3 regions of the Micromonospora sp. NPDC005710 genome follow, and region 3 is predicted to be linked to each of the others. Evidence: predicted binding sites of a transcription regulator. Region 3 holds the regulator's gene; each other region holds the start of a gene.
The links. The regulator HrcA, encoded in region 3, represses chaperone genes, less so after heat shock. The targets are predictions, from matches to a motif close to GGTTNGCACNCTCNNNNNGAGNGTGCNAACC.
Positions count from the first base shown of each region.

Region 1 (9,621 bases), on a different contig from region 3:
TGCCGGCGGCGAGGTCACGGGCCTCGACGAGTGCCACCTTCAGGCCCCGGGACGCCGCGTCCAGGGCGGCGCCCGCACCGGTCACCCCGCCCCCGATGACCAGCACGTCGAAGCGCTCGGCACGCAGTCGGCGCAGGTCGGACGCACGGCGGACCGGTGAGAGCTGACCGGCGACGGATCGGGAGACATTGGGGTCACGCACCCGTCCACCGTAACCGCCGTACCACCGTGTCGACATTCGCCGCCCGCCCCGCGCCGCCCACCTGTCATGTCCCGCACAGATCACACGGGGCACCGGATCGCCGGCCGGCGGAGTCCCGGCCGCCGGAGATCAGGCTGTCGGTTCGAAACCGTTCACTGTGGTCGTAAGGTTCTCGGATGCAAGGTCAGCCTGTGCACCCCGGAGCCAGCACCCGTCATTCCCCGTGGTCGGTGGTCGCGGCAGTGCTCGTCGGCTGCTGGACGGTCGCTGTCACCGCGGGCACCCAGACCGGTGGTTGGCTCACCGATCAGGTGCTGCTGAGCTTCGGACGGGACCGGCTCGGCTGGCTCTGGCCGGTGCTCGGCCTGACCGGCGCCGTGCTGGCCGGCACGCCCGCCCTGCTGCTTGCCGTGCTGCCCCGATCGGCGGCGGTCCGGGCCACCGGGCGGGCCTGGTTGATCGGGGCACTCGCGCTCGGCCTGCTCACATTTCTGCGGGTCGTACCGCCGGTGCACCACGAGGCATACCTCGCCGCGCTGGCCGGCGTCGCATTGCTCAGCGCACTCGCCGTGCGCCGGTCGGCGCGCCGGTGGGCGTACCCAGGGCTGGTCGGCGCGGTCGGCGGCCCGGCACCCACCGGCGACGGCGACGGCGACGGCGACGCCACACGACCCGAGGCCGCCGGGTCGGTCGGGCGGCGGGGGTTGCTGGCGCTCGGCACGGTGCCGCTGCTCGCGATCGCCGCCGGGTTGGCGCTGCTGCTGCCGTGGGCCTGGCTGGGCGCGCTCGGCGGCCTCCTGGAGACCGCACTCGCGCTGCTGGCGGCCGCCGCGCTCGGGGTCCTGGCCGCGGCGCTGTTGGATGCCCCGTTCTGGTCACCGTTCGCGGTTGGGCGACCGCCCCGGCCGGCCCGGCTGATAACTGTCGGTGGCCTGGTCGCCGGGGTGGCGCTCCTGCTGCTCGCGGCGGGGGCCGGCCAGTCCGGTGCGCAGTTGCCCGCGCTGGTGACCCTGCCGCCGGTGGGTTTCGCGCTGGCCGCGCTCTGGGCGGCGGCCTGGCGGCCGAGCGCCGACCCGGCCGAGGCCACCCGTGCCGGCCGGACCGCGACCGGCTGGCTCGTGGGCCTGGCCGCGCTCGGCCCGCTGGCCTTCACCGACCCGGAGGAGATCAGCCTGCTGTTGGTCGGCACCAGGGACATTCCGTTCTGGGTGGCGGTCGCCGCCGGCGTCGGGCTCGCCGTCGCGGTCCTGGTCGCCATCGGGTACGCGGTGCTGCTCGCCCGGCCGACGGCACGTACCCCGAGCCGGCGGTTCGCCGCGGTGGCGGTGGTGGTGCTGCTGGTGGCGTTCGGCGTGGTCGACCTCGGTCCCGGCCAGCCGGGCCTGTACGGCGAGCGGCTCTTCGTGGTGCTGCGCGCGCAGGCCGACCTGAATGATCTTCCGGCCGGCGCGCCGGGTCAGGCCGGGCGGGACGCCCGTGCGGCGGAGGTCTACCGGCGGCTGGTGTCGACCGCCGAGCAGAGCCAGCGCGACCTGCTCCGGGGGTTGAACCGGCTGCGCCTCGACCCGGTGCCGTACTACCTGGTCAACGCGGTCGAGGTGGACGGCGGTCCGGCGGTGCGGGCCTGGCTCGCCCGTCGACCGGAGGTAACTCGGGTGCTGGTCAGCCAGCGCCTGCGCCCGCTGCCGGCCCCGGCCGGCCAGAGCCGGGGCGACGCGCCCAAGCCCACCGGCCCGGAGTGGAACATCCGTCAGATCGGTGCCGACCGGGTGTGGTCGCAACTGCGGGTCACCGGGTCGGGAATCGTGGTCGGCAGCTCCGACTCGGGGGTGGACGGCACCCATCCAGCGCTGCGGGCCGGGTTCCGTGGGGGCGACGACTCCTGGTACGACCCGTGGGACGACACCCGGAGCCCGACCGACCAGGGTGGGCACGGCACCCACACGGTGGGTAGCGCGGTCGGGCGGGACGGGATCGGGGTGGCACCGGACGCGCAGTGGGTGGGCTGCGTCAACCTGGACCGCAACCTGGGCAGTCCCGCGCACTACCTGGACTGTCTGCAGTTCATGTTGGCGCCCTTTCCGGCCGGCGGTGACCCGTTCACCGACGGCCGGCCGGAGCGCGCCCCGCAGGTGCTGACCAACTCGTGGGGCTGCCCGCCCATCGAGGGTTGCGACAGGCGGGTTCTGCGGCCGGCCACCGCCGCCCTGGACGCCGCCGGGATCTTCGTGGTCGCGGCGGCCGGCAACACCGGCCCATGGTGCGCGTCGATCGACGATCCGCCGGCCCCGTACGCGGATGTGCTGACGGTGGGTGCGGTGGATGACCAGCGGCGGGTCGCCGAGTTCTCCTCCCGGGGCCCGGTTCCTGGATCGGGCAAGCCGGACGTGCTGGCACCGGGGGTGGGCGTGGTGTCGGCGATGCCGGGCGGCACGTACGCGGCGCTGGACGGCACGTCGATGGCGACCCCGCAGGTGGCCGGGGTGGTCGCGCTGATGTGGTCGGCGAACCCGGCGCTGGTCGGCGACGTGACCCGGACCCGGCAGATCCTGCGGGACACCGCCACGGCGGCGACGCCCACCTACCGCTCCGACAGCCCTTCCGACGCCTGCGGTGCGCCGTCGAACGTCACCGGTGCCGGGCAGGTCGACGCCTACGCCGCCGTTCGCGCCGCCCAACAATAGGCAGGTTTCCTTCCTGAAGCACTGAGCCGGGGGTGCACTCCTCCACCGGGTGATCTAGGGTCGGCGACCATGGACGCCCAGATCACCGTCACCGAGCTGGCCACCGACCTGGTCCCCAGCGTCGTACAGCTCTGCCGACAGGCTCTCGACCTGCCCGAGGACGCCGCCGAGGCCGCCTCCATCGTCGACGTGCTCCGGACCCGGGCCGCCGCCGACCGGCAGGTCGTCGGGCTCGGCGCGTATCGGGGTGCGGACCTGGTCGGGGCGCTGATCTGCTCGGTGTCGTCGACCGAGCCGGGGATCGGGCACGTGGACCTGGTCGCGGTCCTTGCGGACCAGCGGCGTCAGGGCGTCGGCCGGGCGCTGCTCCAGCAGGCCGAGCGGGTGCTCGCGGAGCGCGGGGCGACCGAGGTGCTGCTGGCCGGGAACCCGCCGTACTACGCGTGGCCGGGAATCGACGTCCGTTACACCCCTGCGGTCTGCGCCGCCCTCGCGCTCGGCTACCAGCAGGACCGGACCGCCTGGAACATGACCGCCGACCTGTCGTACGAGGGGTCGCCCGCGCTGCGGTCCACCGAGGCGGCCGAGCGGCGGCTGGCGGAGCAGGGCGTCACCGTACGCCGGGCGGAGCCGACGGACCTGCCGGCGCTGACGGCGTTCGCCCGGTCCACCTTCGGCGGCGCGTGGGACGGCGAGCTGACCGGGTCGGTGGGGCGCGCCGACGCCGGTTGCCACCTGGCGGAGCGGGACGGCGAGGTGCTCGGCTTCGCCGCGTACGGGTCGTCCCGGCCAAGTTGGTTCGGCCCGATGGGCACCGCGCCGGCCGCGGAGGGGTCGGGCATCGGCGGGGTGCTGCTGCGGCGCTGCCTGCGTGATCAGCAGGCGGCGGGGCTGAGCCAGGCACAGATCGGCTGGGTGGGGCCGGTGCCGTTCTATTCGGGCAGTGCGGGCGCGCGGATCGAGCGGGTCTTCTTCCTGTTCCGGCGGACCCTACCGACGACATAACAGGGGCAAAAAGGACATAGATCCATTCGCCCGCATCGGTCCTCGCGGCCCCCTACCGTTTCGGTAGAGGAGGCAGCCATGACCACGGACGACAACCAGACCGAGGACGGCCAGCCGATCACCTGGAAACCGGTGGGTGAACTCCCCGGCCAACTGCCGTTCGACCGGCTCGACTACGGCGACGCCGAACAACTGGCCGAAATGACCACCGACGGTGAGCCCTTGGCAGCCGAGGAGCCGCAGGAGATGGTGGACGCGCCGGTCCAACTGCTTCCGCCGTACGGCCGGGCGCAGAAACGGCGCAACCAGCGCAGGCTACCGACCTGACGACGAACGGGGCGGACCGCGTCAGCGGCCCGCCCCGGTCGGTGTCGGAACTGGACTCAGAAGTCCATGTCCCCGCCACCCGGGCCAGCCGGGGCAGCCGGGGTCTTCTCCGGCTTGTCCGCGACAACTGCCTCGGTGGTGAGGAAGAGCGCCGCGATGGAAGCGGCGTTCTGCAGCGCCGAACGCGTCACCTTGGCCGGGTCGATGATGCCCGCGGCCAGCAGGTCGACGTACTCGCCGTTGGCGGCGTTGAGACCGTGACCCGCTTCGAGGTTACGGACCTTCTCCACCACGACGCCGCCCTCAAGGCCGGCGTTGACGGCGATCTGCCGCAGCGGGGCGTCCAGCGCGACCTTGACGATGTTCGCACCGGTCGCCTCGTCGCCGACCAGGTCGAGCTTGTCGAAAGCGGTCTTGCCGGCCTGCACCAGCGCGACGCCACCACCCGGGACGATGCCCTCCTCGACGGCGGCCTTCGCGTTGCGAACGGCGTCCTCGATGCGGTGCTTGCGCTCCTTGAGCTCGACCTCGGTGGCCGCGCCGACCTTGATGACCGCAACGCCGCCGGCCAGCTTGGCCAGCCGCTCCTGCAGCTTCTCGCGGTCGTAGTCGGAGTCGCTCTTGTCGATCTCGGCCCGGATCTGGTTGACCCGACCCTGGATCTGCTCGGCGTCACCGGCACCGTCGACGATGGTGGTCTCGTCCTTGGTCACCACGACCTTGCGGGCGCGGCCCAGCATGTCGAGGCTGGCGGCGTCGAGCTTGAGGCCGACCTCCTCGCTGATGACCTGGCCACCGGCGAGGATGGCGATGTCACCGAGCATGGCCTTGCGGCGGTCACCGAAGCCCGGCGCCTTGACGGCGACCGACTTGAAGGTGCCACGGACCTTGTTGACCACCAGGGTGGCCAGGGCCTCGCCCTCCAGGTCCTCGGCGATGATCAGCAGCGGCTTGCCCGACTGCATGACCTTCTCCAGGATCGGGAGCAGGTCCTTCACCGACGAGATCTTGCTGTTGGCGATCAGGATGTACGGGTCGTCGAAGACGGCCTCCATACGCTCCGGGTCGGTCATGAAGTAGGCCGAGATGTAGCCCTTGTCGAAGCGCATACCCTCGGTGAGCTCCAGCTCCAGCCCGAAGGTGTTGCTCTCCTCGACGGTGATGACGCCTTCCTTGCCGACCTTGTCCATCGCCTCGGCGATGATCTCGCCGACGGTGCTGTCGCCAGCGGAGATGGAGGCGGTGGAGGCGATCTGCTCCTTGGTCTCGACGTCCTTGGCGAGCTTGGTCAGCTCCTCCGAGACGCTCGCGACAGCAGCCTCGATGCCCCGCTTCAGGGCCATCGGGTTGGCGCCGGCGGCCACGTTGCGCAGGCCCTCGCGAACCAGGGCCTGGGCCAGGACGGTCGCCGTCGTCGTGCCGTCACCGGCAACGTCGTCGGTCTTCTTGGCGACTTCCTTGACCAGCTCAGCGCCGATCTTCTCGTACGGGTCCTCGAGCTCGATCTCCTTGGCGATGCTCACACCATCGTTGGTGATGGTGGGGGCACCCCACTTCTTCTCGAGCACGACGTTGCGGCCCTTGGGGCCGAGCGTCACCTTTACGGCGTCGGCGAGCTGGTTCATGCCCCGCTCGAGGCCGCGGCGAGCCTCTTCGTCGAAAGCGATCATCTTGGCCATACGGCGTTGTCCTCCTGGACACTCACGGGCCACCCGAGTTTGTGTGCCCCGGATGGGCCGCCTGGTGTGCGCACCTTGGGACGTCGCCACCTGGCGACGACGACGTCCTTCGGCCGGGCCGGATAGCCCGCGACGACCGGCCATGTGCCGCCCCGGTGTCTCCACACCGGCGCAACCTGGCCCCACCGTCCCGACCGCTGGCACTCACGGTATGCGAGTGCCAATGACTTGTTTAGCACTCTCCCCTGCCGAGTGCAAGCACGATGCCGCCGCTCAGCCGAGTTCCGCGGCCAGCACGGAGGTGTTCACCGGCGCCTCATGAGCGCGCTGCTCGGCGTATGTCAGCACCAGACCGATCAGCTGGGCGAGATGAGCCGGCAGGGCCAGCACGGCGGTGATCCCGATCACGACCACCGCTCCGACCGCCGTACCTGGCGACGCGAACGGATCCGTACCGAACGCGGAGGTGCCCACCCCCTCCAGGGAACTGGAGACCACACTGACGACGATCACCGCCAGGGCGACCAGTGCCACCCGACCGAGCAGCAGGCCGAGCCGGTCGTGGAACATCCGGAACGACCGACCGATCGGGTTCTGGCGTTCGAAGAGATAGACCGGGCCGGCCATGCTCAACGCGAAGGCCAGGTAGATGCCCGGCAGCACGCAGAAACAGACACCGACGCCGATGATCAGGCTGACCAGCAGGGTCCAGCCCCACAGCCCGAGCGCCCGACGAAGGCCGTAGCGCAGCGCCGACTCCAGGCTGGCCGGTTGACCGGCCGCCTGCCGGGTGATCACCCAGGTGCCGGCGGCCCACCCGACGGACTGCACCAACCCGATCACCAGGCTGCCGCCGACGAGCACGACCAGGAGGCTCAGCACCTCGGTGGCGAAGTTGTCAGGCAGCACGGGGTTCGGATTCGACTCGGCCTGCGCGGCCCAGTTAGCCGACGGGTCCACCCCGAGGGCGATCACCGAGAGCACCGCCGCCGGCAGCACCTGGGTGAGCAGCATGATCGGCACCAACTGCCGCCAGCCTCGACGCAGCGCTCCCCCGCACCTGTTGAACCAGCCGCCGACGCCGGCACCGGGCGGCGTGATCAGGGCGTCGTTCGGGTCGAACCCGTAACCCGGCGGGTACCAGCCGACCGGCGGCCCCGGATACCACGGCTGCCCGCCGTAGGGACCCGCCCCGGGCGGGTAACCCCCGGTCGGCGGAAACACCCAGCCCGGCTGTGGGGCGGCACCCCCGGCACCCGGCGCGGGATCCCAGCCGGGCGGCGGACCTGCCTGACCGGACGGAGGCGGGCCCGGCCCCCAGCCGGGCGGCGGACCGGGCTGGCCGGGGCCGCCGACGGGCGAGGACGGGTCCGGCTCCCCCGGCCCGGGGGACGGAGGGGGCGGGGGTGGCTGGTCGTTCATGAACGCTCCTCAGCATCGGCTGGAACGGTTCACGATCTTCCCGGCTACACGCCCCTGCCGCAGCCCCGACTCACCGGGCCGATCAGCCAGGAAGCTCAGCCGATGACGCGTACGTGCTCTGCCTGGGGGCCCTTCTGACCCTGGGCGACCTCGAACTCGACCCGCTGACCGTCGTCCAGCGCCTTGTAACCGTCCATCTCGATGGCGGAGAAGTGGACGAAGACGTCCTGACCGCCGTCGACGGCGATGAAGCCGTAGCCCTTCTCGGCGTTGAACCACTTCACGCTGCCCTGTGCCACGGTGCACTTCCCTCACTCTGCGCGGTGTTACCTGACCCGGCGCACGGCGCGGCCGGGCGCCCCGATCACCGCCCCAGCGATCGATGACCGCCATTGAAACAGGTGACGGAAATCGCACGCTACACGAGCTACGACGGCCACGCACGGCCACAAATCGGACACACTCCGGGGCGCTGCCGACACACCGATCGGCCCGGGTGCCCACTGCACCGGATTCGTGAGCGTCATTGCGAATTGACCAACGGCCGCGAGGTGCCCGCGCGGCGGCGGCAATCGGGCACAGCTCACGAAGATCCGCTGTGGTAGGCATGCTGACATGACCACCGACATGGGCTCGTCGGGCTCGCGGCTCGCGGAGATCCGCCGGGTCCGACCGGAAGACGCCGCCCGGACGCGGGCGCTGCGCCTGGAAATGCTCGCCGACGCGCCGTTGGCCTTCCTGGAGACCCTGGCGGACGCGGCGGCCCGACCCCACAACGAGTACGCGGCCCGGATCGCGTACACCTCGGCCGGGTCCCGCAACGCCCAGTTCATCGCCGACCCCGGCGGCCGGCTGGTCGGGCACGCCGGTGGCACCAGCACCCCGGACGAACCCGGGCTCACCGTGATCTACGCCGTGTACGTCACGCCGACCTGGCGCGGCAGTGGACTGCTCGGCGAACTGATCGACGGAGTGGCCGCCTGGTCGCAAGCCTGCGGCCGACCGGAACTGCTGCTGGAGGTGGTCGTCGGCAACGACCGCGCCTACCGCGCCTACCAACGGCTGGGCTTCAAGGACACCGGCGTACGGGTCCCCCACCCCACCATCCCAGCCCTAACCGAGCTACAAATGCGCCGCCCAGCCTGACCCGGTCCGGTGATCAAGAGGTTTGCGTCAGAAACGGCGCTGACGTTGACGCAAACCTCTTGATCACCGAGAGCAGTTGATCAGACGTGTCGCCGAGACTGCACGATCCGGAACCGGTTGGCCACGTACGCGCCGTCGGTCAGGGCCGAGTTGGCCGCCGCGTTGGCTCCGCTGCCGTGGAAGTCGGAGAACGCCGCCGACTGGTTGACGAAGACACCGCCGGTGAGGTTGCAGGACAGGTGCACCCCGACCTCCACCGCCACCGCCTCGACGGCGTCCAGCACCGCCTCGTCGGTCGAGTAGACCCCGGCGGTGAGCGCGCCCTTCTCGCCGACAGTGCGGCGCAGCAACTCCAGGCTGTGGGCTGTGGAGTCGGTGGCGATGGCGAACGAGATCGGCCCGAACCACTCCCGGCCGTACGTTTCCGTGTCGTCCGCGGTCAGCTTGACGATCGTCGGGGTACGCACCACGGCGTCGGCGTACGACGGGTGGGCGACGGTGCGCGACTCCAGCACCGGCTCGCCGACCTTCGTCACCTCGGCCAGCCGCTCCAGCACCCCGTCGTTGACGATGGCGCCGGTCAACTCCACGCCCCGGGCCGGGTCGGCGGTGAGCTTGCCGACGGCGGCGGCGATCCCGCCCGCCACCTCGTCGAAGCTCTTGTGCCCCTGGTCGGTCTCGATGCCTCCGGCCGGGATGAGGATGTTCTGCGAGGTGGTGCACATCTGCCCGCTGTAGAGGGTCAGCGTGAACCCGAGGTTGCGGCACAGGCCGGCGAAGTCGTCGGTGGAATCGATGACGACTGTGTTGAGGCCGGCCTTCTCGGTGTAGACGGATGCCTGCCGGGCGTGCGTCTCCAGCCAGTCGCCGTACTCGGTGGAGCCGGTGAAGTCGACGATCTTGACAGAGCGGTGCAGGGCCAGGTCACTGGCCAGCTTCTCACCTGGCGCCTCGGCCGCCAGCATGATCAGGTTCGGGTCGAACCCGGCCTCGGTGAGCACCTCCCGGGCGTACTTCACGGTGATGGCCAGCGGCAGCACCGCGCGCGGGTGCGGCTTGACGATCACCGGGTTGCCGGTGACGAGCGAGGCGAACAGCCCGGGGTACGAGTTCCAGGTCGGGAAGGTGTTGCAGCCGATCACCAGCGCCACCCCGC
Region 1 covers NZ_JBEXYP010000002.1:189,171-198,791, forward strand. Annotated here, with positions in the region: gene ABZ406_RS03200 (glycerol-3-phosphate dehydrogenase/oxidase) at 1-238, opposite strand, end outside; gene ABZ406_RS03205 (S8 family serine peptidase) at 379-2,886, shown strand; gene ABZ406_RS03210 (GNAT family N-acetyltransferase) at 2,956-3,891, shown strand; gene ABZ406_RS03215 (hypothetical protein) at 3,970-4,218, shown strand; gene groL (chaperonin GroEL) at 4,275-5,897, opposite strand; gene ABZ406_RS03225 (hypothetical protein) at 6,171-7,319, opposite strand; gene ABZ406_RS03230 (cold-shock protein) at 7,415-7,618, opposite strand; gene ABZ406_RS03235 (GNAT family N-acetyltransferase) at 7,935-8,465, shown strand; gene paaN (phenylacetic acid degradation protein PaaN) at 8,546-9,621, opposite strand, start outside.
Region 1: the regulator HrcA is predicted to act here: its motif matches at 6,093-6,123, upstream of groL (chaperonin GroEL).

Region 2 (9,621 bases), on a different contig from region 3:
GGCGATCCAGCGCAGCGGCTCGACGAGCGCCTTGCGGACGACCGAGACGCCGACCTTCTCGTCACCGGTGAAGCCGAGGTCGTCGTCGAGCACCGAGAGGATCTGCACCAGTGCGGCGCCGCCGCCGGGCACAGTGCCCTCCTCGACCGCGGCCTTGGTCGCCGCGATGGCGTCCTCGATGCGGTGCTTGCGCTCCTTCATCTCGACCTCGGTCGCCGCGCCGGCCTTGATGACGGCGATGCCACCGGAGAGCTTCGCCAGCCGCTCGGCCAGCTTCTCCCGGTCCCAGTCGGAGTCGGAAGCCTCGATCTCCTTGCGGATCTGGGACACCCGGTCGGTGACGTCGGCCTTCTGGCCACCGCCGTCGACGATAGTGGTGTTCTCCTTGTCGACCACGACCCGCCGGGCGGTGCCGAGCACCTCCAGGCCGACCTGGTCGAGCTTGTAGCCCAGCTCCGGGGCGACCAGTTCGGCGCCCGTGGAGATCGCGATGTCCTGGAGCATCGCCTTGCGCCGGTCACCGAAGCCCGGGGCCTTCACGGCGCAGACCTTGAGGGTCTTGCGCAGCGAGTTGACCACCAGGGTGGAGAGCGCCTGGCCGTCCACGTCCTCGGCGATGATCAGCAGGGGCTTGCTGTTCTGCAGGACCTTCTCCAGCAGCGGCAGCAGCTCCTCGATCGCCGAGATCTTCTGGGTGGTGACCAGGATGTACGCGTCCTCGAGGACGGACTCCTGACCCTCCAGGTCGGTGACGAAGTTCGGCGAGATGAAGCCCTTGTCGAACTGGAGGCCCTCGGTCACTTCCAGTTCGGTGGTGAGCATCGAGCCTTCCTCGACGGTGATGACACCGTCGCGGCCGACGCGCTCCATCGCCTCGGCGATCAGGTCGCCGATCGTGGAGTCCTGCGCGGAGATCGTCGCCACGTTCGCGATCGACTCCTTGCTGGTGACCTCGGCAGCCTTGCCGAGCAGCGCCTCGGAGACCTTGGTGGCCGCCGCGTCGATGCCCCGCTTGAGACCGGCCGGGTTGGTTCCGGCGGTCACGTTGCGCAGACCCTCGCGAACCATCGCCTGGGCCAGCACGGTAGCGGTGGTGGTCCCGTCGCCAGCGACGTCGTTGGTCTTGGTCGCCACCTCCTTGACCAGCTGCGCGCCAAGGTTCTCGTACGGGTTGGTGAGCTCGATCTCCTTGGCGATGGTCACACCATCGTTGGTGATCGTCGGCGCACCAAATTTCTTGTCCAGGACGACGTTGCGCCCGCGCGGGCCGAGGGTGACCTTGACCGTGTCCGCGAGGGCGTTGACACCGTGCTCCAGCAGGTGTCGGGCGTCGTCCGAGAAACTCAGGATCTTCGCCATAAATGTCCCTTCGAAGCGCCATTGCCCCGGCCCGGCGAGCCGGACCGGGGCAATGGCGCTGATCGGTTGCTTACTTCTCGATGACCGCGAGGACGTCGCGGGCGGAGAGCACCAGGTACTCCTCGCCGGCGTACTTGACCTCGGTGCCGCCGTACTTCGAGTAAAGGACGGTGTCGCCGACGGTCACGTCAACCGGAACCCGGTTGCCGTTGTCGTCGACGCGCCCCGGGCCGACAGCGAGGACAGTGCCCTCCTGCGGCTTCTCCTTGGCGGTGTCGGGGATCACGATGCCCGACGCCGTGGTGGTCTCAGCCTCGTTCGCCTGGACCAGGATCCGGTCCTCGAGCGGCTTGATCGCTACCTTGGTCGCCGTAGTCACGGGCATACCCTCCGGGGTACTGGTTTCGTTGCTGGCCGGCAAAGCCGACCAGCGTCAATTGCCTATACCACCGGGCGGGGCCGTCGTCGCGGGTGCCGGTCCGCCTGGTGTGCGCACCCGGGTCGCGAGACCCGGAAGCTGGCACCCTCAGGGTGAGAGTGCTAATCGCAGGTTATTCCGTGGCTAGCACTCCGTCAAGGAGAGTGCCAGCGCGTCGCGCCCCGCCAGCCAGTATTTCCCGGTCGGCCGGGACAATGACCGGGTGGATCTCGATCAGCTGGCGGCGCTGCGTACCCCCGAGGGGTCGGCCGCACTCACGGCGGCGGCCGAGCTGGCCGGCGGTGATCCACTGGTCGCGGCGTCGGCGCTGCGCGCGGCCGGGGTGCCGCCGACCCTCGCCGCGGCGGCGCTCACCCAGGCCGAGCTGCGCCACCGGGCGGTCGGCAAGTTCGGCTCGGCCGCCGCTGGGATGTTCCTCACCCGTCCCGGCCTGGAGCAGGCCACCCGCCGGGTCGTCGCCGACCGGCGGGCCGCCCGGTTGTCGGCGGCCGGCGTACGCACGCTGGCCGACCTGGGGTGCGGGCTCGGGGCCGACGCGCTGGCCGCCGCCCGCGCCGGCATCCGGGTGTACGGGGTGGAGGCGGACCCGGTGACAGCGGCCATGGCCGCCGCCAACGCCGCCGCGGCCGGGTTGGCCGAGTTGTTCACTGTCGAGTGCGGCGACGCGACCGGGTTCGACGTGTCACTGGTGGACGGGGTCTTCTGCGATCCGGCCCGCCGCGCCACCGGCACCGGGCGGCGGATCTTCGACCCACGCGCCTACTCACCGCCGTGGGACTTCGTCACCGGGCTGGCCGAGCGGGTGCCACGCACCGTGGTAAAGGTGGCGCCGGGCCTGGACCACGCGCTCATCCCGGCCGGCGCGGAGGCCGAGTGGGTGGGAGTGGACGGCGACCTGGTCGAGGCGGCTCTCTGGTGCGGCGAGTTGGCGGAGGTGCCCCGCCGCGCCACCCTGTACCGCCAGCGGGGCACCGAGGTCCACTGCCACCAGCTCATCGGCTCGGGTGCTACCGAGGCGCCGGTCGGGCCGCCGCGCCGTTACCTGTACGACCCGGACCCGGCGGTGGTCCGCGCGCACCTCGTCGCCGAACTGGCCACCGAACTGGACGCCACCCTCGGTGATCCGAGCATCGCCTACCTGTATGCCGACCAGCCGATCCGCACCCCGTACGCGCGCTGCCTGGAGATCACCGACGTGATGCCGTTCTCGCTCAAGCGCCTGCGGGCGCTGCTGCGGGAGCGCCGGGTGGGCCGCGTGGAGATCCTGAAGCGCGGTTCGGCGCTGACCCCGGAGCAGCTCCGGCGGGACCTGCGGCTGGCCGGGGACGCGGCGGCGAGCCTGGTGCTCACCCGGGTAGCCGGCGCACCGACCGTGCTGATCGGCCGGCCGGTCGACCCGGCGTTACGTCGACCTACCCGTGGGATACCCGGGGAGTAACAGTCGCGTTGCTGAATTGTTATCGCCCCCAACAAACTAGGCACGTGCGCGGTCTTGTGGAGCCGGTGTGACGCGAAATACGTTGCCGGACACAACAAAACAACACCTCCCCACCTCCGAAAGGACCCTGCACATGCGTAAGGGGATCCTCACCATCGCCGCCGTGAGCCTGCTCACGACCGGCGGCTTGACCGCCTGCAGCGACGACTCCGGCACCGGCTCGGCCGACTCCAAAAAGACTCCCAAGATCGGCGTGATCCTTCCGGACAGCAAGTCCTCCCCCCGCTGGGAGACGGCGGACCGTCGCTTCCTGGAGGAGGCGTTCAAGGCCGCCGGCGTCCAGTCCGACATTCAGAACGCCCAGAACGACAAGGCCGCCTTCCAGACCATCGCCGACCAGATGATCACCGGCGGCGTCACCGCCCTGATGATCGTCAACCTGGACTCCGGCACCGGCAAGGCAGTGCTCGACAAGGCCAAGTCGCAGGGCGTCGCCACCATCGACTACGACCGGCTCACCCTGGGCGGCTCCGCCCAGTACTACGTCAGCTTCGACAACGAGGTCGTCGGCAAGCTCCAGGGTGAGGGCCTGTCGAAGTGCCTGACCGAGAAGGGCGTCAAGAACCCTGTCGTGTCGTACCTGAACGGCTCGCCCACCGACAACAACGCCACCCTGTTCAAGGCCGGCTACGACTCGGTGCTCAAGCCGAAGTTCGACTCCAAGGAATACACCAAGGGCCCGGACGACGCCGTGCCGGGCTGGGACGGCCCCACCGCCGCGACCATCTTCGAGCAGCAGCTCACCGCGACCAAGGGCAAGATCGACGGCGTGCTGGCGGCCAACGACACTCTCGGCAACGCCGCCATCTCGATCCTGAAGAAGAACAAAATCAACGGCAAGGTGCCGGTGACCGGGCAGGACGCCAGCGTGGAGGGCCTGCAGAACATCCTCGCCGGTGACCAGTGCATGACCGTCTACAAGGCAGTCCGGGAAGAGGCCAAGGCCGCCGCGGACCTGGCCATCGCGCTCGCCAAGGGCGAGAAGAAGGACACCGGCCAGTCGGTGAAGGACGGTGACCGCGACGTCCCCTCGGTGCTGCTCACCCCGAAGGCCATCTACAAGGACAACGTCAAGGACGTCATCGCCGACGGCTACGCGACCAAGGAGCAGGTCTGCACCACGGCGTACGCCAAGTTCTGCGCCGAAGCCGGCATCAGCTGACCGACGCCGCAGTACCCGCCGGGACGACCATCGCCGCCCGGCACGGGAGCACCCTCCCGTGCCGGGCGGCGCCCGCCGGACGGGCCCCGACCCTCCCTTAAGAAGGAGACCCCGTGTCCGCGATTCCCCTGCTGGAACTCCGCGGGATCGACAAGAGCTTCGGTCCCGTCCAGGTGCTCCGCGACGTCGCCCTGAGCGTCCACCCGGGCGAAGTGACAGCACTTGTCGGCGACAACGGCGCCGGCAAGTCGACCCTGGTGAAGTGCATCAGCGGCATCTACCCCACCGACGCCGGTGAGGTCCTGTTCAACGGCGCACAGGTGAACATCGGCAGTCCCCGCGACGCCGCCACGCTCGGCATCGAGGTCGTCTACCAGGACCTCGCGCTCTGCGACAACCTGGACATCGTGCAGAACATGTTCCTCGGCCGGGAGAGGCGCAGCGGCATCGTCCTGGACGAGCCGACAATGGAACAACTCGCCGCCGAGACCCTGGCGGGGCTCTCCATCCGTACCGTCACCTCGCTTCGCCAGCACGTCTCCAGCCTCTCCGGCGGTCAGCGCCAGACCGTGGCCATCGCCAAGGCGGTGCTGTGGAACAGCAAGCTCGTCATCCTGGACGAGCCGACCGCCGCGCTGGGCGTGGCACAGACCGCCCAGGTCCTCGAACTGGTCCGTCGCCTCGCCGACAACGGCCTGGCAGTGGTGCTCATCTCGCACAACATGAACGACGTCTTCGCCGTCTCCGACCGGATCGCCGCGCTGTACCTCGGCCAGATGGTCGCCCAGGTGAAGACCACCGACATCACTCACGCCCAGGTGGTTGAGCTGATCACCGCCGGGCGCTCGGGCGGCCTCGGCCTCGCCACCGACCCGGGCGGCAACGGCGACGGCCCGCAGCCGGCCGACTCGATCTCAGGAGGCGTCCGATGACCACCACCGCCGTGCGCAAGGACGGCCCGGCGGCCGTCACACCGCCGCCGACCGTCGGGAGCCACGTCCGCAACTACGTGAGCCGGGTACGCGGTGGCGACGTCGGCGCGCTACCAGCCGTGCTCGGCCTGATCGTGCTCTGCACCGTCTTCGCGGTCATGCGGCCGTCGTCGTTCCTGTCGGCCGGCAACTTCGCCAACCTCTTCACCCAGGGCGCGGCGGTCACGCTGATCGCGATGGGCCTGGTCTTCGTGCTGCTGCTCGGCGAGATCGACCTCTCCGCCGGCTTCGCCAGCGGTGTCTGCGCGGCGGTACTGGCCAACGTGGTCACCGTGCTCGGCTACCCCTGGTGGGTCGCCGTCCTCGCCGCGGTCGCCACCGGTGTCGTCATCGGCACCACGCTCGGCATGCTCGTCGCGAAGATCGGCATTCCGTCCTTCGTGGTCACTCTCGCCGGCTTCCTCGCCTTCCAGGGCGTCGTGTTGCTGCTCGTGCAGGAGGGCACCAACATCTCGGTACGCGACGAGGTGCTGGTCGCCATCGCAAACCGCAACCTCGCCCCCGCGCTGGGCTGGGCGCTGACCGCCGTCGCCGTCGTCGGCTACGCGGCGGTGCAACTGCTACGCCACCGCAACCGGGCGGCCCGCGGTCTGATCACCGACCCGATCGCGGTGGTGGCGCTGCGGATCGGCGGGCTCGCCCTCATCCTCGGCACCGCCGTGTACGTGCTCAACCTGGAGCGCAGCCGCAACGTCCTCATCGTCTCGCTCAAGGGTGTGCCGATCGTGGTGCCGATCATCGCGGTGCTGCTGGTCATCTGGACCTTCGTGCTGCAACGCACCAGCTACGGCCGGCACATCTACGCCGTCGGCGGCAACCGGGAAGCCGCCCGCCGGGCCGGCATCGGAGTCGACCGGATCCGGATCTCGGTCTTCGTGATCTGCTCGTCCATGGCCGCCATCGGTGGCATCGTGGCGGCCAGCCGGGCCAACTCGGTCGACCCGAACACCGGGGGCAGTAACGTACTGCTCTACGCGGTCGGTGCAGCCGTGATCGGCGGCACCAGCCTCTTCGGTGGCAAGGGTCGCGTCCTCGACGCCGTGCTCGGCGGAGCGGTGGTTGCGGTGATCGAAAACGGAATGGGCCTGATGGGGTACAGCGCGGGAGTCAAGTACGTGGTCACCGGCATCGTGCTGCTCCTCGCCGCGAGCGTCGATGCGCTCTCCCGCCGCCGCGCGGCAGCCACCGGCACCCGCTGACCGCGCGGGAGGTGTCGCCAGCATGCGCCCAGGACCAAGCCAGGATGACGTCCGTCGGCAGAACCTCGGGGCCCTGCTACGGCACGTGCACGTCAACGGGGCGACCACGCGTGCCGAACTGACCACCACGCTGGGGCTCAACCGCAGCACCATCGGCGCGCTCACCGCCGACCTGTCCGCAGTGGGGCTGGTCAGCGAAGGGGCACCGAAGGAGACCGGCCGGGCCGGACGACCGTCGCTTGTCGTCCGGCCCGAGTCGGCCCGGGTCTACGCGTACGCGTACTCGGTGGAGGTGGACCGGCTGCGCGCGGCCCGGATCGGGCTGGGCGGCGCGGTCCTGGACCGCCGGGACCTGGACCGGCCGCGTGGGCTGCTGGCCGCGGAGGCCGCGCCGCTGCTGGCCGGCGCGGTCAAGGAGATGCAGCAGTTGGTCCCGGCCGACGCGATCTGCGTCGGCGCCGGCGTCGCCGTCTGCGGCATGGTCCGCCGGGACGACGGCCTGGTCCGACTCGGTCCCACCACCGGTTGGGTGGACGAGCCGATCGGCGCAGCGCTCGGCGCCGAACTCGGCCTCGACGTGCCGGTCACCGTCGGCAACGTGGCCGACGTGGCGGCGTTCGCCGAGCACGCCCGGGGGGTCGCGGCGGGGTGTGACAACGTCATCTACCTGTACGGCGACGTCGGCGTCGGTGCCGGCATCATCGCCGGCGGGCGCCGGCTGACCGGGCACGGCGGGTACGGCGGCGAGGTCGGCCACATGAAGGTGGTCCGTGACGGCAAACCCTGTGAGTGCGGGTCCCGGGGCTGCTGGGAGACCGAGATCGGCGAGCACAGCCTCCTACGCGCGGCCGGACGCTCCGACGCCCGGGGCCGCGACGCGTTGCTGGCGGTCTTCGACGCCGCCGACCGGGGGGACGCCCGGGCCCAGACGGCGGTCCGTCAGGCCGGCGACTGGCTCGGCTTCGGGGTGGCGAACCTGGTGAACGTCTTCAACCCCGAGATGGTCATCTTCGGCGGCACCATGCGCGACCTGTACCTCGCGGCGGCGGCCCAGATCCGCAGTCGGCTCAACTCCAACGCGCTCGGCGCCTGCCTGGAGCACGTCCGGCTGCGCACCCCGAAACTGGGCGCGGACGCCCCCCTGATCGGTGCCGCCGAGCTGGCCTTCGAACGGCTCCTCGCCGACCCCCTCGACGTGGGCTGACCCGCGTACGCTGTCCAGCGTGGATGTCGAGCTGCGCGCCTCCGACGACGACCGCAACCGGGTGGTCGCCGCGCTGCACCAGCACACCGCTGCGGGCCGGTTGACGCTCGACGAGTTCTCCGATCGGGCCGGTGCGGTGTGGACGGCACGCACCCTCGGTGACCTGGCCGCGTTGACCCGCGACCTCCCGACCCTGCCCGACCCGGTCCTCGACGCCAGCCCGCTCGGGCGCGGACGTCAGGAGCTGCTGATGGTCTTCGCCGCCGCGGCGCTCACCCTCCTGCTGCTCGGGGGCCTGCTCTCCGTCACCCGCTGATCCGCCTCGCCCCGAGATGAACTGATCGCGCGATCAGTCCGTACCAGTGGGCGGACGGGCAACCGGCAGGGTCGGCTGCCCGGTCCAGACGCGTTCCGGTCCGGACCGAGGAGGCACCACAGACATGGCACCGCTCAGATCCCCCCATCGCCGACTGGGCACCCGGACCCACCGAGCGGCGATGCTGCTCATCGCGATCATCGCGGGGGTCGGTGTCCTGCCCGGCATGGCAGTCGCCGCGCCCGCCGGCGGTCAGCAGCTCAACGCCGCCGACATGACACTGCTCAACGGGGTACGGCTGGCCGGGCTGTGGGAGATGCCAGCCGGCCAGATGGCCGCCGAGAAGGGACAGTCGGCGAAGGTCCGGGAGATCGGCGCGGGCATCGCCGGCGAGCACCAGCGGCTCGACCAGCTCGTCGTCGACGCGGCCAACAGGTTGGGTGCGACGATCCCCAGCGAGCCCACAGCCGAGCAGAAGGGCTGGCTGGCGGAGATGCAGAAGGCCTCCGGCGCCCGGTTCGACCAGATCTTCGTCACCCGGCTCCGGGTCGCCCACGGCAAGATCTTCCCGGTGATCGGCGCGGTCCGGGCCAGCACCCGGGACGCCACCGTCCGCAAGCTCTGCGACGACGCCAACGGGTTCGTCATGCACCACATGCAGATGCTGGAGAGCACCGGCCTGGTCCGCTGGCCGGAACTGCCGCCGGCCGCGTTGCCCGCTCCGGGTGAGGACGGGCTCCTGGCCGCCGCCGCCGCCAACTCCGGCCCGCAGGTCGGAGTCAGCAGCACAGTCGTCTGGCTGGTCTTCCTCGCCGCGCTGGGCACTGGCGGAATCGCCACCTACCGGATGTTGCGCCGCAGCTGAACGTTCAGCTCGATGGTGGCTCGCGTCAGCGGTCGACCTGGGTGAAGTCCCAGGAGTGCGGGGCGCGGGCCACCAGCAGTGCGGGAGGCTCCGGCAGTGGGCGCGGGTTGCTGCGCCACTTCGAGATGACCACCACCCGATGGTCGGTGGAGGAGAAGACCTCGCTGGAGACGTGGAGCGGGTCGTGTTCCAACTCGGGCAGGGCCGTGTCGCACACCCAGGTGATCAGGTCGGCGACCCCGTACGCCTCGGCGCGTGCCTCCCACATCCGCACGATCATGTCCGCCGCTCCCGTCACACGCTGACCGTGGTCAACGGCAGTGCCGAATCTGCTGGCAGGTCCAGTCGACTGGGAGCCACACCGGCGGCGACCAGGTGCGAACCGAGCGCGGCCACCATCGCGCCGTTGTCGGTGCACAGCTTCGGCCGCGGTACCCGGACCCGGATGCCGTACTTCTCGGCCCGTTGCTCGGCCATCGCCCGCAGCCGTGAGTTCGCCGCGACTCCCCCGCCGATGACCAGAGTCTCGATGCCCTGTGCGCGGCAGGCGGCGAGCGCCTTGCTGGTCAGCACGTCGCAGACCGCCT
Region 2 covers NZ_JBEXYP010000015.1:125,631-135,251, reverse strand. Annotated here, with positions in the region: gene groL (chaperonin GroEL) at 1-1,359, opposite strand, end outside; gene groES (co-chaperone GroES) at 1,430-1,744, opposite strand; gene ABZ406_RS21155 (methyltransferase domain-containing protein) at 2,001-3,236, shown strand; gene ABZ406_RS21150 (substrate-binding domain-containing protein) at 3,370-4,458, shown strand; gene ABZ406_RS21145 (ATP-binding cassette domain-containing protein) at 4,572-5,390, shown strand; gene ABZ406_RS21140 (ABC transporter permease) at 5,387-6,649, shown strand; gene ABZ406_RS21135 (ROK family protein) at 6,672-7,853, shown strand; gene ABZ406_RS21130 (DUF1707 domain-containing protein) at 7,873-8,169, shown strand; gene ABZ406_RS21125 (DUF4142 domain-containing protein) at 8,294-9,034, shown strand; gene ABZ406_RS21120 (hypothetical protein) at 9,060-9,314, opposite strand; gene tsaD (tRNA (adenosine(37)-N6)-threonylcarbamoyltransferase complex transferase subunit TsaD) at 9,329-9,621, opposite strand, start outside.
Region 2: the regulator HrcA is predicted to act here: its motif matches at 1,875-1,905, upstream of groES (co-chaperone GroES).

Region 3 (9,621 bases):
AGAGGTGGTGCCGGTGTTTCCCCGGCCCTGAACGGGCCCGAGCCCTCTGTTACCAGCGGCCAAGGCGGGTGGCGAGCACGCTGAGGGCTGCCACCCCGGCGGTGGGGGTGCGCAGCACCGCCTGGCCTACGTCAAGCGACGGTTACGACCGCTCGGCCACCTGGCCGACGAACGCGACCCACGCGGCCGGAGGGAAGGTCAGCGCTGGACCCGACGGGTCCTTCGAGTCGCGCACCGCGACGACGCCCGGAAGGTTGTCGGAAACCTCAACGCAGTCGCCGCCGTTGGAGCTGCTACGCGTGCTCTTGCGCCACAGGGCGCCGGTCAGATCAGCCATGACCTTGCCTCTAGGTAGTCGATGGTTTGGCGGCGTGGGAGAGCCACTGAGCGCAGCGTATCCCAGGTGGCCCAAAGGGTGGCGGTGTCGTTGGTCAGCCGCCCCGCAGCCTGGTCGTCTAGATACGCGACATCGCCGTCTTCGGTTGTGGCGATGACGAATGGCCCCGCCTGCCCGGCGTGGAGGCCCGCGTCCAACGGCAGCACATGAAGAAGCACGTTCGGCCGCTGAGCCATCCTTACCAGGTGGTCTAGCTGCGGATTCATGATCTCGGGGTCGCCACGACGAAGGGCGAACTCGTCAATCACCGCAACGAAGAGTGGGGGCTTTCGTCGATCGAGCACCGCCGTTTGCCGCCGTAGCCGGGTCTCGACGTAGTCCGCAACCTCGTCCGGGTCGAGCACTCCACTGGCCAGCACCGCCGAGGCGTAATCCGGAGTTTGCAACAAGCCGGGGATGACCGCTACCTGAAAAGACCGCAGGGCGGACGCCTGAAGCTCGGTCTCCACCCACGGGCGTAGCCACGCCGGTTCCCGCCGCTTCAAGACGTCCGGCCAAACGTCCTCAACCTCCCGGCCGAGCGCAGCGGCTGCGGCTGCGCGGTGGCGCGGGTGTGGAACTCGGCCGGGGTTGACCCAGCGCGCCACCGTCTTCGGGTCTACGCCTACCTGCTCGGCAAGACTCTCAACGCTCTCACCCGCGTCGGCCAACGCCGCCCGTAGCGCCTGGTTCACACCCACCTCCTAGCGAACGTCTTCAACGTCTATAGAACGTATAGCTACGTGGTGTAGTCGTCCAGCTCCAATGGGCAAGGTGCTTTGTAGACGGCGCGGCCGGTAGGGACTTCAAGACTCGGCGGACGCGTTCGTACCGGGGCCGCCCCTGGTGGGCGAGCACCAACTGGGGCGGCCCTCTCCACAGCGACGATCGGAGGAAGCACCTTGCCGGACGAGCCACCCGAATCGAAGCCCGACCCGCGGCCCCTGCCGAAGGTCAAGACGGGCGACGTCCTGCGCCTGACCTGCGCCGCGAGTGTGCAGTTCATGCGCCCGATCGTCGTCCGCGTGATCCGGCCGTTGCGCTGGCCCACCTATGACGGGTGGTTGTGGATTGACGCGTACGAGTTGGGGGCGCGCGGCGACGCGGTCGCGCGGCGCACCCTGTTCGTCATGACCGCCGGCCTCGTCTGGCAGGACCCGCCGACCCAACCCGGCCGGAAGACCACCCGCGGTCCGGTCGCTCGCAAGCCAATGCGGGTCGGCTGATGCGTGGCAAGCCTGAGCACAAGCCATTACGCCCATCGTGGCGTTGCCCTAACTGCGGCATCTTATGGCCCTGCTCGGCCGCGAAGCTGCGCCTCCTCGGCGAGTTCCGCCAGGATCGGCCGGGCCTGCTGGTGCACTTGGCGAAGATTCAGGAGGAGGCGACGGCCGACCTGACAAAGCTCAACCCGAACGCCAGACTGCCGGACCTGACCCCGCGATTCGTTGGCTGGGCTGAACGCCGGTAGCCCCTCTCGAAAGCTCGCCCGCGCGGTCAGCTCACCAGCGGCCGAGGCGGGTGGCGAGCACGCTGAGGGCTGCCACCCCGGCGGTGGAGGTGCGCAGCACCGCCGGCCCGAGGCGTACGGGTCGCCCGCCGGCCTCGGCGAAGGCGGTCAGCTCGGCCGGGGCGATGCCACCCTCGGGGCCGACCACGAGCACTATCTCACCGGCGGTCGGCAGCTCGGCGGTGGTGAGCCGGTCCCCGGCCTCCTCGTGCAGCACGAACGCGGCGGCCGCACCGGCGATCCGGCGGGCCACCGTTGCGGTGGACTCGTCCGGCGCACCGGCCACCACCGGCAGCCACGGCCGGCGGGCCTGCTTCGCCGCCTCCCGGGCGGTGGCCACCCATTTCTCCCGGGCGCGTACGCCCCGGTCGCCGCGCCACTGGACCACCGAGCGCGACGCCGCCCAGGGCACGATCTCGTCCACCCCGACCTCGGTCATCGCCTGCACGGCCAGTTCGCCCCGGTCGCCCTTGGCGATGCCCTGCACCGTCACCAGACGGGGCACCGACGCGTCCGCGTACCCCCGGGAGGTGACGGTTACCTCGAGGCTGCCCCGGCCGACGGCCGTGACCACCGCGGTGGCCGTGCCACCCCGGCCGTCGGCGAGCAGCAGTTCCTCGCCGACGCGCAGTCGCTGCACCGTGGCGGCGTGGTGCCCCTCCGGGCCGTCCAGAGTCAGGGCGGTGCCGGTGGGCAGTGCCTCCACCAGGAACAGCGGTGCGGACACCTCAGGCGTGCCCGTTGAACGCGTCGCGCATCCGGGAGAAGAAGCCGCCCTGCTTGGATAACTCGGCGACCTCCTCACCGCGGGTCTTGGCGAAGTCGCGCAGCATCTTCTCCTGGTCCGGGTCGAGCTTGGTCGGCGTGCGCACGTCCAGGTGCACGTAGAGGTCGCCTCGGCCGGTGCCGCGCAGGTGCGGCACGCCCCGCGCGCGCAGCCGCAGCGTGCTGGCCGGCTGGGTGCCGGCCTTGACGTCGAGCGTCTCCTCGCTGTCGAGGGTCTTGATGGTCAGCCGGGTGCCCAGCGCCGCCGCGGTCATCGGAACGGTGACCCGGCAGTGCAGGTCGTCGCCCTTGCGGGAGTACACGTCGTGCGGGCGCTCGTGGATCTCCACGTAGAGGTCGCCGGCGGTGCCGCCGCCGGGGCCGACCTCGCCCTGCTGGGCCAGCCGGATCCGCATGCCGTCCTCGACGCCCGCCGGGATCTTGACGGTGAGCGACCGGCGGGTCCGCACCCGGCCGTCGCCGGCGCAGGTGGGGCAGGGGTGCGGGATGGTGGTGCCGTAGCCCTGGCACACGGTGCACGGCCTGGCGGAGACCACCTGGCCGAGGAAGGTGCGCTGCACCGACTGCACCTCACCCCGACCGCCGCACGCCTCGCAGGTCGCCAGGTGCGTGCCGGCCGCCGTGCCGGCGCCGGAGCAGGTGGTGCAGAGCACAGCGGTGTCGACGGTGATCGGGGCCTCGACGCCGAACGCCGTCTCGTGCAGGTCGAGTTCGAGTCGCAGGATCGCGTCGGCGCCCGGCCGGGTACGCGGCCGGGGGCCACGGGCGCCACCGCCCGCACCGCCGAAGAACGCGTCCATGATGTCCTGGAAACCGACGAACGGGCCGGCGCCTCCGGGGCCACCAGGGCCGCCGGCACCGCCCCCGCCCGGGGCGAGCGGGTCGCCACCCAGGTCGACGATCTGCCGCTTCCGATCGTCCGAGAGGACCTCGTACGCGGCGTTGATGTCCTTGAACTTCTCCTGAGCCTCCGGGTCCGGATTGACGTCCGGGTGGAACTGGCGTGCCAGCTTGCGGTAGGCGCGCTTGATCTCGTCATCGGAGGCTTCCCGGCTCACACCGAGAATGCCGTAGTAGTCCCTGGCCACTGCGTTCCGTGTCCTCATGTTCGTCTCGCGTTGCGCCGGTCGGCGGCCGCAGCCGGCCGCATCGGCCCTGACCAATCAGTTCTGGGCCAGCAACTCGCCCACGTAGCGTGCCACGGCGCGCACCGTGGCGATGTTGCCGGGGTAGTCCATCCGGGTGGGCCCCAGCACCCCCAGGCCGCCCAGGATCGTGGTGCCCGGGCCGTACCCGGTGCTGACCACCGAGGCGGCGCGCAGGTTGTCGAACTCGTTCTCGTCGCCGATCAGCACCCGGGTCGTGCTCGGCTCGGTCTCACCGATGAGCTTGAGCAGCACGACCTCCTCCTCCAGAGCCTCCAGGATCGGCCGCAGGGACCCCTGGAAGTCGAGCAGGCCACCCCGGGTGAGGTTCGCGGTGCCGGCGAGGGCGATCCGCTCCTCGTGCCGCTCGACGAGTGTCTCCAGCAGGACGGTGGCGAGGGTGGTCATCGTCGGACGCAGCCCGGTCGGCGCTTCCTCGACGAGCGCCTGCACCAGCGGCGGCGTCTCGGACAGCCGGGCGTTGGCGAGCTTCTCGTTGATCAGTCGGCGCAGATCGGTGACGTCGTCGGCGGGCACCGGCCCGGGCAGCTCCACGAGCCGCTGCTCCACCCGCCCGGTGTCCGCGATCATGACGAGCATCAGCCGGGTGGTGGAGATCGGCACCAACTCCAGGTGACGCACCGAGGAGCGGGCCAGGCTCGGGTACTGCACGACGGCGACCTGCCTGGTCAGTTGGGCGAGCAGTCGTACCGTGCGGTGCACCACGTCGTCGAGGTCGACGGCGCCGACCAGGAAACGCTCGATGGCCCGGCGTTCGGCCGGGCTGAGCGGCTTGACCCGGGACAACCTGTCGACGAAGAGGCGGTAGCCGCGGTCGGTGGGCACCCGGCCGGCACTCGTGTGCGGCTGCCGGATGTAGCCCTCCTCCTCCAGCACCGCCATGTCGTTGCGGACCGTGGCCGGGGAGACCCCGAGCTGGTGCCTCTCGACGAGAGCCTTGCTGCCGACCGGCTCCTGGGTGGAGACGTAGTCCTCGACGATGGCGCGGAGCACGGCGAGTTTCCGGTCGTCGAGACCCATCCTCCGCACCTCCTGTCGCACGTCGGCCGCCGGCCTCGGGGCCGGCCGGGCCGTCCTGGCACTCGACTGTAGCGAGTGCCAGTCTACGTCGGCAGGCCCGCCGACGCGATGATCAACGGCCACCGGTCGGTGCGGCCCCCGCCACCCCGCTGGGCCGATCGGCCCACACCACCCGGCGATGTCGCTCTGGTGCGGCGTTGCCACCGGCCCCTACCGTGACATCCATGACTGAACCTCCTCGCCCTCCCGGGTCGGGCGACCCCGGCAACTACCCGCCGGAGCCCACCTCGCCGGGCCCGTTCCCGTCGACCGAGCCGCCCACCGCACCACTGTCCGGGGCTCCCGGCCCGGCCGGCTATCCCCCGCCCGGTGGCTATCCGCCGCCCACCGGTGACCAACCGCCGTCAGGTGGCTACCCTCCGGCAGGCGGCTACCCCCCGCCCGGGGGTTATCCCCCGCCCGGCGGCTACCCGACCGGCGGCGCCTACGGCGGCCCCGGCGGTGGCTATGCCAACAACGAGGACAAGACCTGGGCGCTCGTCGCGCACTTCGGCGGCGCGCTCGGCGCGCTGGTCAGCTTCGGCCCGCTGGGCTTCGTCGCCCCGCTGATCGCCTACCTGGCCCGGGGTCAGCAGTCGCCGACCGTCCGGGCGCACGCCCTGGCCGCCCTGAACTTCCAGATTCTCTGGTCGATCATCGCGTTCGTGCTGCTCTTCGTGAGCTGGTGCCTGCTCTTCCTGCCCAGCATCGCCGTCGTGGTGATCCAGATCCTGTTCGGGATCATCGCCGGCATGAAGGCCAACGAGGGCACCCCGTACCGCTACCCGATGACCGCGAACTTCATCAAGTGAACCGTGCCGGCCGCTCCCCCGGCCGGCCCGGAACACCGCCGCCCCGACCCCGGGGCAGCGGGCCACTCAGGGCAGCAGGTCGCGGACGACAGCGTCGGCGAGCAGCCGCCCACGCAGTGTGAGCACCGCCCGGCCGCCGGCGTACTCGTCGGCGGCCAGCAGGCCGCCGGCAAGCGCTCGCTCGGCGCCGGCCCGGCCGGTGGCGTCGAGCACCGACAGCGGGAGACCACTGGCCAGCCGCAACCGGAGCATCACGTCCTCCATGTGCGCCTCGTCGACGGTGAGCACCTCCCGGGCCAGGCCGGGAGACGCACCGGCGGCCAACCGCTTGGCGTACGCCGAGGGGTGCTTCACGTTCCACCAGCGCACCCCGCCGACGTGGCTGTGCGCCCCCGGGCCCAGCCCCCACCAGTCCGCGCCGGTCCAGTAGAGCAGGTTGTGCCGGCAGCGGGCCTCCTCGGTGCGGGCCCAGTTGGAGACCTCGTACCAGGAGAGCCCGGCCGCGTCGAGTGCGGCCTCCGCGGCCAGGTAGCGGTCCGCTGCCACGTCGTCACTGGGGTACGCCAGCTCGCCGCGCCGCATCCGGGCGGCGAGCCGGGTGCCGTCCTCGACGATCAGGGCGTACGCGCTGACATGGTCCACCCCGGCGGCGACGACCTGCTCCAGCGAGGCGGCGAAGTCCTCGGCCCGCTCCCCCGGGGTGCCGTAGATCAGGTCCAGGTTGACGTGCGCGAACCCGGCGTCGCGCGCTTCCAGGGCGGCGGCGGTGGCCCGGCCGGCGCTGTGGTTGCGGTCCAGGATCGCCAGCACCCCCGGGGAGGCGGACTGCATGCCCAGCGAGATCCGGGTGTAGCCGGCGGCCCGCAGCGCCGTCAACGATTCCGGGGTGACCGACTCGGGGTTGGCCTCGGTGGTCACCTCGGCGTCGGCGGCCAGCCCCCAGGTGCGGTCGATGCCGTCGAGGATGCGGGCCAGATCGTCGGCGGGGAGCAGGGTGGGCGTGCCGCCGCCGACGAAGACGGTGTCGACCCGGGGCGGCGGGTTGTCGCCGAGCACCCGGGCGGCGAGCGTCAGCTCGGCCAGGACGGTGTCGGCGTACCCCTCGCGGCTCGCGCCGCCGCCCAGCTCGGCGGCCGTGTAGGTGTTGAAGTCGCAGTACCCGCAGCGGCTGGCGCAGAACGGGACGTGCACGTACACGCCGAAGCCGCGCGCGCCGACCGCCGTGGTGGCGGTGGCGGGCAACGATCCGTCGACGGGGACGGTCTCACCATCTGGAAGGACGCCGGGCATGGCCACTAGTGTGCCCGGCATGACCTCTCCCGACGTCCTCGTGCGGGTCGCCACGGCTCGTGGGGTGACCACCCTCACCCTGGACAGCCCGCACAACCGCAACGCGCTCTCCACCGGTCTGATGACCCAGCTGCTGGCCGGGTTGGCGGACGCGGTCGCCGACGAGGCGGTCCGGGTGATCGTGCTCGACCACACCGGCCCGGTCTTCTGCTCCGGCGCGGACCTGAAGGAGACGGCCGCGGCGTACGCCAGCGGTTCGGTGCCGGCCGGCATGCTGGCTGACGTGCTCGCGGCGCTCTGGGAGTGCCCGAAGCCGGTGCTGGCCCGGGTCGGTGGGCCCGCGCGGGCCGGCGGGCTGGGCCTGATCGCCGCCGCTGACCTGGCGGTCTGCGCCGACGAGGCGACGTTCGCGTTCACCGAGGTACGCATCGGGGTGATCCCGGCGGTGATCTCGGCGACGGTGCTGCCCCGGCTGCACCCCCGCGCCGCCGCCGAGCTGTACCTGACCGGCGACACCTTCGACGGTCGCCGGGCGGCCGAGATCGGCCTGGTGACGGCCTCGGTCCCGGTGGACGGGCTGGACGACGCGCTCCGGGGCTACTGCGACTCGGTGGTGCGCGGCGCGCCCGGGGCGCTGGCCGGCGCGAAGGAGTTGCTGCGCCGACCGGGCACCGCCGAGTTGCGCGCCGACCTGGCCCGGCTCTCCGCCGTCTCGACCGGCTACTTCCTCTCCGACGAGGGACGTGAGGGGGTCACCGCGTTCCGCGAACGTCGACCGGCGCGCTGGGTTCCCGCTCTCGAGGACTGACGGTGTGGGCGCCGCCGTCGTTCGGCGGCGCCCACGGTGTCCGGCCGGGTCACCAGGCGGTGGCGCCGCCGTCGACCGGGTAGTTCGCCCCGGTGATGTACGACGCCCGGTCGGAGGCGAGGAAGACCACCAGCTCGACGACCTCCTCGGGGCGCGCGAAGCGCTTGAGAAGCGTCTTGGCCGTGATGGCGTCCCGCGCCTCCTGGTTGTCACCGAGGTCGCGTTCGCTGGCCGGGGTGAGGGTGGGCCCGGGGCTGACCGCCACCGCGCGGATCCCGTGCGGTGCGCCTTCGAGGGCGAGCTGTCGCGTCATGCCGATGATTCCGGCGTTCGCTGCGGTGTGACCGACCATCGGCGGGACGTGGCCACCGATCATCCCGGCCATGGAGGCGGCGCTGATGATCACACCGCCACCGCGCCGCACGAGGTGCGGCCAGGCGAACTTCGACACGAAGTACGGAATGTCGAGTTCTCCGGTAATGGTGTAGCGCCAGTCCTCCACGGAGAAGTCGGGCATCGGGCCGAAGCGGAGCGCGGCGGCGTTGTTGTAGACCACATCGAGCCCGCCGTAGGCGGCGGCAGCGTCGTCGACGAGCTTGCGTACCTGCTCGGGGTCGGTGAGGTCGACGGGTGCGATGCCTGTCATCTCACCGCCGGCGCTGCGGACGAGGTCGACCGTCTCGTCGTTGCCGGCGACCTGGAGGTCGGCTCCGACGACCTTCGCGCCCTCGCGGGCGAAGGTCAGCGCGGCGACGCGGCCGAGACCACCGCCGGTGCCGGTGATCAGCACGACCTTGCCATCGAGCGTTCCCATGGAACTCCCCCTTGTTCGGTGACCAACGCGTCCGGCTATGCGGCGGTAGGTCGGATTGATATGTCAACTGGGTTAAGCCAGTGACCGGTCAATCGCTTCCCGTCGTCACCTACCCGGTGACGCGCGCGACAGCCCCGCACCGGGTCGGGCGACGGGACGACACAGCAGGTGAGATCGCGACCAGAGGGGGAACGTCGCCAACCGGTACGCCGCAACGCAGCCGATCCCGAACCGGTCGAAGTCGGCCGGCCCGGCCCCGAACCGCTCGGACGACCCGGAGGGTGCCTGCGGGGACGTACGCTTGTCAGACTGTCGATCTGGGGGTGTGGGTGCGAACTCGGGCAACCGTGGCGGGTGGAGTGGTGCTCATCCTCGTCGCCGTGATCGCGATCTGGCTCGTCGTACGGCAGGTCGGCGACAACCTCACGTTGCCGCTGATGGCACGGAAGTGCACAGTGCAGGCCGACGGGCGGGTCGCCCTGGACGCCGACCAGATGGCAAACGCGGCGACCATCGCGGCGATCGGCGCCAAGCGCGGAATGCCCGAGCGGGCTGTCGTGGTCGCGCTCTCCACCGCATACCAGGAGTCGGGGCTGCGCAACCTCGCCGACGGCGACCGCGACTCGGTCGGCCTGTTCCAGCAGCGACCGAGCCAGGGCTGGGGCACCCCGGAGCAGATCCGCGACCCGCGGTACGCGGCCAACCGGTTCTACGCCGCCCTCAAGAAGGTGCGCGGCTGGGAGAAGATGCGCGTCACCGACGCCGCCCAGCGGGTGCAGCGCTCGGCGTTCCCCGAGGCGTACCAGAAGTGGGCCGACGACTCCGAGGTGCTCAGCCGGGCCCTGCTCGGCGACGCCAGCGGCGCTGTCGCCTGCACGGTGGGGCGTACCCCGGTGATGCACGGCGCGGCGGCGGCCGCCCAGTTGACCCGCAACCTGGTGCTGGACTGGGGGTTGAAGGGCACCGACCCGACCGACCAGACCGGGTTGGCGGTGACTCC
Region 3 covers NZ_JBEXYP010000022.1:34,493-44,113, forward strand. Annotated here, with positions in the region: gene ppk2 (polyphosphate kinase 2) at 1-31, shown strand, start outside; gene ABZ406_RS25160 (DUF397 domain-containing protein) at 143-337, opposite strand; gene ABZ406_RS25165 (DUF5753 domain-containing protein) at 325-1,071, opposite strand; gene ABZ406_RS25170 (hypothetical protein) at 1,381-1,602, shown strand; gene ABZ406_RS25175 (16S rRNA (uracil(1498)-N(3))-methyltransferase) at 1,879-2,613, opposite strand; gene dnaJ (molecular chaperone DnaJ) at 2,615-3,760, opposite strand; gene hrcA (heat-inducible transcriptional repressor HrcA) at 3,836-4,858, opposite strand; gene ABZ406_RS25190 (DUF4870 domain-containing protein) at 5,083-5,709, shown strand; gene hemW (radical SAM family heme chaperone HemW) at 5,776-6,999, opposite strand; gene ABZ406_RS25200 (enoyl-CoA hydratase-related protein) at 7,019-7,807, shown strand; gene ABZ406_RS25205 (SDR family NAD(P)-dependent oxidoreductase) at 7,857-8,621, opposite strand; gene ABZ406_RS25210 (hypothetical protein) at 8,945-9,621, shown strand, end outside.